DNA from 2 places in the Halobacillus rhizosphaerae genome. Region 2 is predicted to be linked to the other one. Evidence: riboswitches for the same ligand, from Rfam matches in the RefSeq annotation. Region 2 holds a riboswitch; the other holds the start of a gene.

Region 1 (4,619 bases), on a different contig from region 2:
ACTTTTTAAAAAAACTGCAGAATAAAGCTGGATTTGGTATTATTAAAAATGAATCTAAAGGAGGGCTTACATATGGATCAATCACGTTTGAATTTTTTAATGGAGCTGCTGAAGACACCATCCCCGTCTAGTATGGAGATGGCCATTCAAAAGCGATGGATAGAGGAAATGAAGCCAGTAGCCGATGAAATTAGAACTGATCATGCTGGTAATGCAATGGCAGTCCTGAATCCGGAGGCGGATTTTAAAATCATGCTGGCCGGGCATTGTGATGAAATTGCACTGGTTATCAATCGAATTGATGAACGCGGATACCTGCATTTTGATAAGATGGGCGGAATTAATCCAAAGGCAGCGGTAGGCATGAAAGTGACCGTCCTGGGATACAAAAAAGCAATTACTGGAGTAATTGGTGTGAATGCCCAGCATCACGGAGGTCTGAAGGGTGATTTTGACCTAGAAGAATTGTTTATTGATTGCGGCGCACAATCTAAAGAAGAGATGGAGGGGCTCGTTCAGATTGGGGATCTCGCTGTATATAAACGTTCCCCAGAAGTACTCATGGACCGTTATGTATCAGGAAGAGGACTGGATAACCGCACCGGTCAATTTATCGTCGGGGAAGTAGTGCGTAAATTAGCCGAAAAGAATCTTAAGGTCGGTGTTTATGCAGTCAGTACTGTGAATGAAGAAACGAATATGGGCGGTGCTTATTTTGCAGCGGCAGCCATAGAGCCTGACTTAGCGCTGGCGTGTGATGTAACCTTTGCTACCGATTACCCAGGAGTTAATCAAAATAAGCACGGCGATATTCGGTTAGAAGGCGGACCTGTACTTGCCAAAGGCGCACCGATAAATAGAAAAATTAATCAACTGCTTGAGAAAACAGCAACATCACTTTCTATGAAAGTACAATATGAATTGACCCCGAGAGCCACAGGCACCGATGCAGATCGTATGCGTTTAACAGGAAAAGGGGTGCCCGTCAGTCTTGTATCTCTTCCGCTGCGCTATATGCATTCTCCAGTGGAAACGGCGAGTATCAAGGATATGGACGAGGAGATTGAACTGCTTACAGAAATGATTGCGAACATGACCGGAAACGAAAGTTTAAACCCTTTAGAAGACTAGACTAGTGCTTTTGGAACAAATGAGTTGCAGTTTTTCCATCCTGCCTATAAAATAAAAGTACAATATTATATCGATTCCGTCTTCGGGGCAGGGTGAAATTCCCGACCGACGGTGAGGAGTGCTGCACTCTAAGTCCGTGACCCGCTTGGCCTCAGCCAATCGGTGGACCTGGTGAGAATCCGGGACCGACAGTGAAAGTCTGGATGGGAGAAGATGTCGAGCGAAACAGGTAGAGTATGTGAAATTTCTGCCTTTGTTTTCCTATGGATGTTAATGACCAACCCTAAAGCCCCTGATTGTGCTTTAGGGTTTTTTTATATGCCGTAGGTAAGCTCACCTTCATCTGGGATGTGAATCGATGGAAGGATGAAGGAGGAGATTGATGGTGAACCGCTATGGACAATCATCAAAATTATTTAAATTAATTCTTATCGCACTTTTAGGAAGTATATCTATGGTTCTAATGCTGATAAACTTTCCGCTGCCTATGCTGCCGCCTTATTTAAAGGTGGATTTTAGTGAAATCCCGGCTTTAATAGCGGCTGTTTTATTTACACCGCTTGCCGGAATTGCTGTGGAACTATTGAAAAATTTCTTATTTTTCATTTACACCGGAGCTTCTGATCCTGTAGGGGTGATGGCGAATGTTACTGCGGGAATTCTTTTCATAGTACCTGCTGCCGTGATTTACCATAAATTTAAAACGACGAAAAGTTTGATGCTGGGATTAATCACCAGTATTGTTATTACAGCAGTAAGTATGAGCATATTAAATTACCTGCTTATTTTACCGGCATACAGCTGGTTTATGGGCATGGAGGAAATGAGTGCTAAAGTGAAGTGGGCAACGATTACAGCTGCCATTCTTCCATTTAACGCACTGAAGGGTGTTATCATAGCTGTGCTGTTTACCCCGCTGTATATAAAGATAAAACCATGGGTAGAGCAGAGAGTGACCCGGTCATCCTCTGCTGCCTGAAAAAAAGCGCCGAATCCGGCGCTTTTTTTATTGGAACATAGTCATATTTGGATTTAGCATATAGAATTTGAATGCCAAGTAGGTGGCGAATAAAGTCCAAAACATGTAAGGGAGTAACAGCAGTGTACTCAGTTTGCTGATTTTTCCAAACACAAGGACTAAAGAAATAGTAGTTAAAGCCGTAAATCCACAATCGATAGCTGCAAATAGTAAGTCTTTTTGAGAAAACTGAAAGTAGCTGAACATTTGATTAAAGATATAATTCAAGATAATAAGTATCCATAGTCCGGCAGGCATACGGAAGGAACCTCTTCTATGGAAAGCCCAAGTATAAGCAAGAGCAATTAGACCAAATAAAATGCCCCAGACCATTCCAATAAAGGTGCCTGTCGGTGCTAAAGCAGGTTTATCAAGCGAATCATACCAAGACTGATCAATGGGGAACAAAAATCCCGCCAGAGCGAAAGCGGCGTAAATGAAAATAAATACGAGCAATAACTTTAGAAGTCTCATAACAGAAGAAAAGAACGGCTTATGACTGTCCTTCCTCCACCTCATCTACTTTAAACCTTGCCGTCGGGATGGCTTCCAGCCGCTCAACGGGAATAGGTTCTCCGCTCTTTTCACTTACGCCGAAACGGCCTTCTTCAATTCTTTTTAGAGCGTCATTAACTTCCATTAATCGCTCGCGGGCCTGTTCATAAAAAGTTAACTCTTTTTCCTGTTCAAATTGATCTGTCCCAAGGTTGCCGGGATGATCAGCTACACTGGAAATCTCTCCGGTATTATCCTTCTGATAATCACTTTCTTTTTGTTCTTTTCGGTAATCCTTTAATTCCTCTTCCGTGTCTCTTTTCATTTCTTCTAACTGTTGTTTAAATTCCTTAATTTGTTTTTCTGAAAGCATATTTTTTTCCCCTTTCTTTATGTCAGGAGTTCTTAAGAGGAACAACCCCTATGGTGCACCGGGATATGGAAATCATCTGGTCGTTGTCATTTGTTATTTTCGTTTCCCAAACCATCGTGTTCTTTCCGATATGTAAGGGAACGGCCACGCCGGTTACATTTCCTGACCGGGCACTCCTTAAATGATTGGCGTTAATCTCCATTCCGAAGACTTGCTGGACAGAAGGATCTACATTCAAATAGGCACCGATGCTTGCCGCAGATTCTGCCAATGCTACACTTGCACCTCCATGAAGAAAGCCCATAGGCTGATGTGTTCTCTGGTCCACCGGCATCCGGATTTGAACTTCTTCTGGTGTTGCTTTAACCACTTCCATTCCCAGCGTTTCCATTAAAGTATTCCTCATTGAAATATCCATTTAATCATTCCTTTTTTATTATTTCCCTGAGATCATTTTATAAAACCTGTATAAAAAGAGGATGGTTTCTCACCATCCTCTTTTCTGAAATATTATCCTATTGGCAGATAGAGTTGCAAAAGTAACGATATCCCTAAAAGAAATCCGTAGATAGTGTTTGTTTTGGCAGTGGAAACCATGGCAGGAAGCATTTCAAGCGGCGCCGACTTGCCGGTGAAACCTTTTACAGCTTTCACACCTTTTACTAAACTCAGTAAAGTAATGAGAGACCAGATAGGGAGCATATTAGTCAAGATAAAGACAAGCGTTAGTACATAAGCAAGTGTGAACAATGTTCCGAGCAGAGTAACGGCACCATTATGCCCGAAAAGAATGGCAAGGGTACGTCTGCCGTTTTCTTCATCGCCGACCCTGTCTCTAATGTTGTTGGCTAATAGAATGGAACCTACAAAAATAGCCACAGGGATGGAGACGATTACCACTTCGCTATTTATTGTCAGGGTCTGGATGTAATAGCTTATTCCGATTATGATGGTTCCCATGAAGAAACCTGCTGTGACTTCTCCAAAAGGAGTATAAGCAATTGGATAAGGGCCGCCAGTATAAAGGTAACCAAATAACATCGAAACAATTCCGATTAGAGCTATCCACCAGCTGGAAACGGCGCAGATATAAAAGCCAAGTAAGGCAGCAATCATAAAAAAGCTGAGGGCAAGCCATAATACCGTACGTGGACGAATTCCATCCCGAACGATCGTACCGCCTATCCCTACGGAGTTTTCATTATCCAGCCCCCGGACGAAATCGTAATATTCATTAAACATATTCGTAGCTGCTTGAATGAGGATCGAGGCGAGCAGCATTGCTGTAAATAACCAGAAATTAATTGACTGATCAATTGCAGCGAGCATCGTTCCGACAAAAACGGGTACAAATGCTGCGGTTAATGTGTGTGGGCGCAAAAGCCTCCACCATACTTGCAATCCTTCGCGTTCATTCAAGGAAGCTTTCATATTTTGGTTTGGCAAAGAGCTCATGGGTGTTTCTCTCCCTTGTAAAGACTAGTAATATTATATCAACTTAAGTTTAGGGAAACTGACTTGGAGTGTCAATCCATGAAGAATATATAAGAAACAGGTGTGATTTCTTGAGTCAAGCGAAAAAAGAGAATAAAATAGAGAAAG
Region 2 (4,619 bases):
TCACTCCTGCCGGCTTTGAGCCAGCCAGAACGGCTAAATCAACGGATGCTTCAGTGTGCCCTGCTCTTCGCAGTACGCCGCCCTCTTTAGCTACCAGCGGGAAAATATGACCAGGACGCTGGAAGTCGCTTGCTGTAGTTTCGGTATCCAGCATTTTCCGAATCGTTAACGCACGCTCATCTGCTGAAATACCAGTGGTCGTATCCTTATGATCGACACTCACTGTAAAGGCTGTCTTGTTAGGGTCTGTGCTATTGTCGACCATCGGCATCAGTTCGAGGTCACTTGCCAGCTTATCCGTAATGGGAGCACAAACCAGACCTTTGCCGTACGTAATCATAAAATTAATCATCTCAGGGGTCGCATGCTCGGCAAGTCCGACTAAATCGCCTTCATTCTCACGATCTTCATCATCACACACGATAACAACCTTTCCCATTTTTAATTGTTCAATGGCTTTTTCTATAGAATCAAACATCGTTTCACATCCTCTTTTTATGCATATCCGTTCCCTTTCAGAAACTCTTTAGTGATGTTAGAGCCTTGTTCTTCCTGCTTATCGTTCTTTAAAAAATGGGCCACATATTTACTCAGCATATCGATTTCTATGTTCACTTGATCACCGGGAGCTTTTACGCCTAATATCGTATGCTCCATCGTATGCGGGATCAAGGATATAGTCACCTTGTTATCCACGGCACCGAATACGGTTAGGCTTGTGCCATCGACTGTAATGGAGCCTTTATGCACAAAATAGCTGCTAAGGTCCGAGGGCATTTCAATTTCATAATAAACCGCATTGGATTCGGGCTTCTTAGAAACAATGGTACCCGTCCCGTCGACATGGCCTGAAACTAAGTGTCCGCCAAATCGTCCATTTGCTGCCATTGCCCGTTCCAGATTCACTTTACTTCCCTGCTTTAATTGATGCAGGTTAGTAGCACGGAAGGTTTCGGGCATCACATCAAATTGTACGTCCCGCTCCGTAAAGCTGGTTACGGTTAAACAAACACCATTTATAGAGATACTTGCCCCAAGCTCCACATCGGTAAGAACTTCTTTGGCCTGAATATTCAATTCCAGCGATTCCGTTTTGCTAGTAATGGCTTTTACGGTTCCAATTTCTTCTACAATTCCTGTAAACATTCAGGACCCCTCCTTCTTCACCGAAACAATTTTCATATCTTCACCAAGCTGTTCGAAGGTTTCAATCTCAAATGATTCTACATTTTTCAGCTGCTTTATTCCTTCTCCTGCCACAGGAGTTAAGGCGTGTTTGCCGCCAATTAGCTTCGGAGCAAGATAAGTAATCGTTTCGTTTACTTTATTCGCCCGTACGAATGCGTCAGCTACCGTTCCCCCGCCTTCGATTAATAGAGAAGTTAGTTGCTGTTCACCCAGGTACTGCAGCACTTGTTCCACGAATACTTTAGAACCCTTTTGCGGAATAATCTTCACATGAGAAAATCTCCGAAACGGTTGGAGCTGATCCTCCTTTAATTGATTACCGGTAAATATCCAAGTCGGGGCGTCATCGCTCTGAATGATTTGCGAAGAAGGCGGAGTCCGGAGATTGGTATCGAGTACTATGCGGACCGGATTCTTTCCGCCGCCTTCGATCCTTGCCGTTAACTTAGGATTATCCATTAAAACCGTATTTACACCAACTAGAATCGCATCAGATTGATGCCGGTATTGATGACCGTCCCGCCGCGCTTCCTCTCCGGTGATCCACTGACTTTCCCCTGATGAAGTGGCAATCTTTCCATCAAGACTCATTGCAGACTTTAACCGAACATAAGGCTCTGAAGTTTGGATAAAATGAAAAAACACGTGATTTAAACGATCGGCTTCTTCTTTTAAAACCTGTTCTTTCACTTCAATTCCTGCCTGCCTCATCATCTCAACCCCGCGTCCGGCCACTTTCGGATTAGGATCATGAGAAGCAATAATCACTCGTGAAATACCGGCGTCAATGATCGCCTGGGCACACGGGGGAGTTTTACCAAAATGGCTGCAAGGTTCAAGCGTGACATAGATTTCTGCCCCCTCTGCCTTTTGTCCTGCCATCCTTAGAGCATGGATTTCCGCGTGAGGCTCTCCCGCTTTCACGTGCACCCCCATACCAGCCACCTGATTATCATGAATGACCAGGGCAGCCACGGATGGGTTCGGACTCGTTTGGCCTTTCGTCTCTTTTGCCATTTGAATAGATAATGCCATATAATGCTCATCTCGATTCACGCGCTCACCCCTTAATATGAGTAAAATACTAGACAGGTCGGTCTTTAAAAAAGCGAACAAAAAAACCCTGAAGAAGACATACTTCCCCAGGGTCCTGAATGACTTAAAAATTTAAGTACACTAAATAAAGGGTACATGTAAAAAAACAACACCTGTACCAATTATGTTCTCGCTCCTTCTCCCATCCAGACTGTAACTGTCGGCTTTGGAATATGCACCAAATCAGGAGGAAACGTGAATGCCACTGTTTCCCCGTCGCGGGCTCAGAACAAAATCGTTCATTACCGCCGGCTGGGATTTTCACCCGACCCCGAAGGATTCTGTATTCAGTTGTAATACTATAAATATATAGGAAATAAACAGAACTCGCAATCCATCCGCTTATCTGACTGCCGGCAAAACCAGCTGTTTACCCTAACACAGCGCAACACCTTATATAGACTTCCCCTTCCGAAGAGTCCCCTGACAAGGATGCGCAGCTAAAATATTCTTCTGCTTAAACGTCCTCACCTGTTTTTTCATGTAACAGAAAGCAAGAACGTCTTCTTCTCTAACCCCAATGACTCGAATGGTTCTCTGAGACAAACGTCCAGAAGAATCCATATAAATTAAGGTTAGCTTTAGTTTTTGTTCAAGAGATCGGCATAATATGCCCTTCATAGTGACCACTCTCCTATTTACAAGAACGTTTGTTCCCATTATACTAAGAACAAGGAGTGAAGTATACCAACAAAAGCTGGAAGAAGTTTGCTACTTATGTATTGCGGTCAAATGGAAGACGAACTTTATTTGGAAAGCAGACCCCCCTCCTTTTTAACTACTTTAAATAGTGGTTCCTCACATTTTTGGTATGGGGTAGGAAGATCATTTCACTGATGTACAAATTGTTTATTATTCGACAATATCCTGTTAGAAGAGTCATTAAATCGGGAAAATAAAGAATAAGTTATTTATTGGAGGACCCCAAATGATTGATAAAATTCTATTAGAACAGAAAATTGAAGACATCAGACAAAAAATGTATGAAGTTTATAACCATGCTAATGATTATGAAGAAGTGATTAGGATTTCCCAGAAGCTAGACAACTTGTTAAACAAGCTGGACGAACAATCATAAAAACAAAAGTAAATTGGAGTGAGGTGGAGCCTGCCTCTTCACCCGCCCCATTTCTCTTGATCTTTTCCACCTCCCTAAGTCTCCACCGTAAGAATTGTGCCAAATCCCCTTTTTCTTATCGGTCTCTAAAAGAGATTGTAAAAACTTCCGATATCCGCTACTATAAATCTATTAATGAAATCGATTGCTTCACTAAAATAGTGTAATTAACCTTACAGATAATAAGGTAATTCTAAAATATTAATGCAACCGATTGCATTAATTAATGGGGTTTTTGTATTCCCATAAGCGAGGATCGGCCAGGATCCCACCTCATTTAGAATTCATCATAAAAAGGGACGTTCATGTACAATGAAGACAACCGCTGTAAATAAAGACATCTTAGTGGATCGTATCAAACGGATCAGGAAATCCGATAACTGGACGGCAGAAATCTATTATGGAAAAGAGGTTTTTTTATGGAAAGAGTTTGGTGGAAAGAAGCAATCGGCTATCAGGTATACCCGCAAAGTTTTCAGGATTCCAATGGTGATGGCATCGGGGATATCCAAGGGATGATCGAGCGTCTGGATTACCTGCAGGATTTAGGAATAGACTTCATCTGGATCTGTCCCATGTATAAATCCCCTAAAGATGACAACGGATATGATATTTCCGACTACCGGGATATTTTAGAAGAGTTTGGTACCATGGATGACTTCGACCGGCTTCTTCAGCAAGTACATAAACGCGGAATGAAGCTGATTATTGATCTTGTCTTAAATCATACGAGTGATGAGCATCCGTGGTTTATTGAATCACGTTCCTCTAAGGATAACCCAAAACGCGACTGGTATATTTGGCGGGACGGTAAAGGCGGGAAAGAACCGAACAACTGGGAGAGTATCTTCGGCGGGTCCGCCTGGGAATACGATTCGAAAACAGATCAATATTATCTCCATGTTTTTTCTACGAAGCAGCCTGATTTAAACTGGGAAAACAAAGAAGTGCGTGAAGCTCTCTATGACACTGTCAATTGGTGGCTGGATAAAGGGATTGACGGCTTCAGAATTGACGCCATCAGCCACATTAAAAAACGGCCAGGATTGCCAGACTTACCCAATCCTGACCAAACTGACTATGTATCCTCCTTTGATATGCATATGAATCAGGAAGGGATCCATTCATTCCTGCAAGAATTTAAAGAGCAAACCTATGATAATTATGATGCCATGACTGTAGGAGAAGCTAACGGAGTCAGCGCTGACGATGCTTACAG

What was found. A riboswitch is a leader RNA that binds a small molecule or an ion and turns the genes downstream of it on or off. The one in region 2 is predicted to bind FMN.
Region 1: it holds a riboswitch for FMN, as region 2 does, so the genes downstream of both, Q7A53_RS11635 (ECF transporter S component) here and ribD (bifunctional diaminohydroxyphosphoribosylaminopyrimidine deaminase/5-amino-6-(5-phosphoribosylamino)uracil reductase RibD) in region 2, are expected to answer to the same signal.

What each region holds. Positions count from the first base shown of each region.
Region 1 covers NZ_JAUTWQ010000010.1:23,686-28,304, reverse strand. Annotated here, with positions in the region: gene Q7A53_RS11640 (M20/M25/M40 family metallo-hydrolase) at 73-1,131, shown strand; FMN riboswitch at 1,206-1,350, shown strand; gene Q7A53_RS11635 (ECF transporter S component) at 1,514-2,110, shown strand; gene Q7A53_RS11630 (TspO/MBR family protein) at 2,138-2,668, opposite strand; gene Q7A53_RS11625 (TraR/DksA C4-type zinc finger protein) at 2,643-3,017, opposite strand; gene Q7A53_RS11620 (hotdog fold thioesterase) at 3,040-3,435, opposite strand; gene Q7A53_RS11615 (1,4-dihydroxy-2-naphthoate polyprenyltransferase) at 3,528-4,472, opposite strand; gene Q7A53_RS11610 (isochorismate synthase) at 4,583-4,619, shown strand, end outside.
Region 2 covers NZ_JAUTWQ010000012.1:24,917-29,535, forward strand. Annotated here, with positions in the region: gene Q7A53_RS14045 (bifunctional 3,4-dihydroxy-2-butanone-4-phosphate synthase/GTP cyclohydrolase II) at 1-478, opposite strand, end outside; gene ribE (riboflavin synthase) at 496-1,146, opposite strand; gene ribD (bifunctional diaminohydroxyphosphoribosylaminopyrimidine deaminase/5-amino-6-(5-phosphoribosylamino)uracil reductase RibD) at 1,147-2,244, opposite strand; FMN riboswitch at 2,414-2,566, opposite strand; gene Q7A53_RS14060 (hypothetical protein) at 2,677-2,904, opposite strand; gene Q7A53_RS14065 (Spo0E family sporulation regulatory protein-aspartic acid phosphatase) at 3,212-3,361, shown strand; gene Q7A53_RS14070 (glycoside hydrolase family 13 protein) at 3,820-4,619, shown strand, end outside.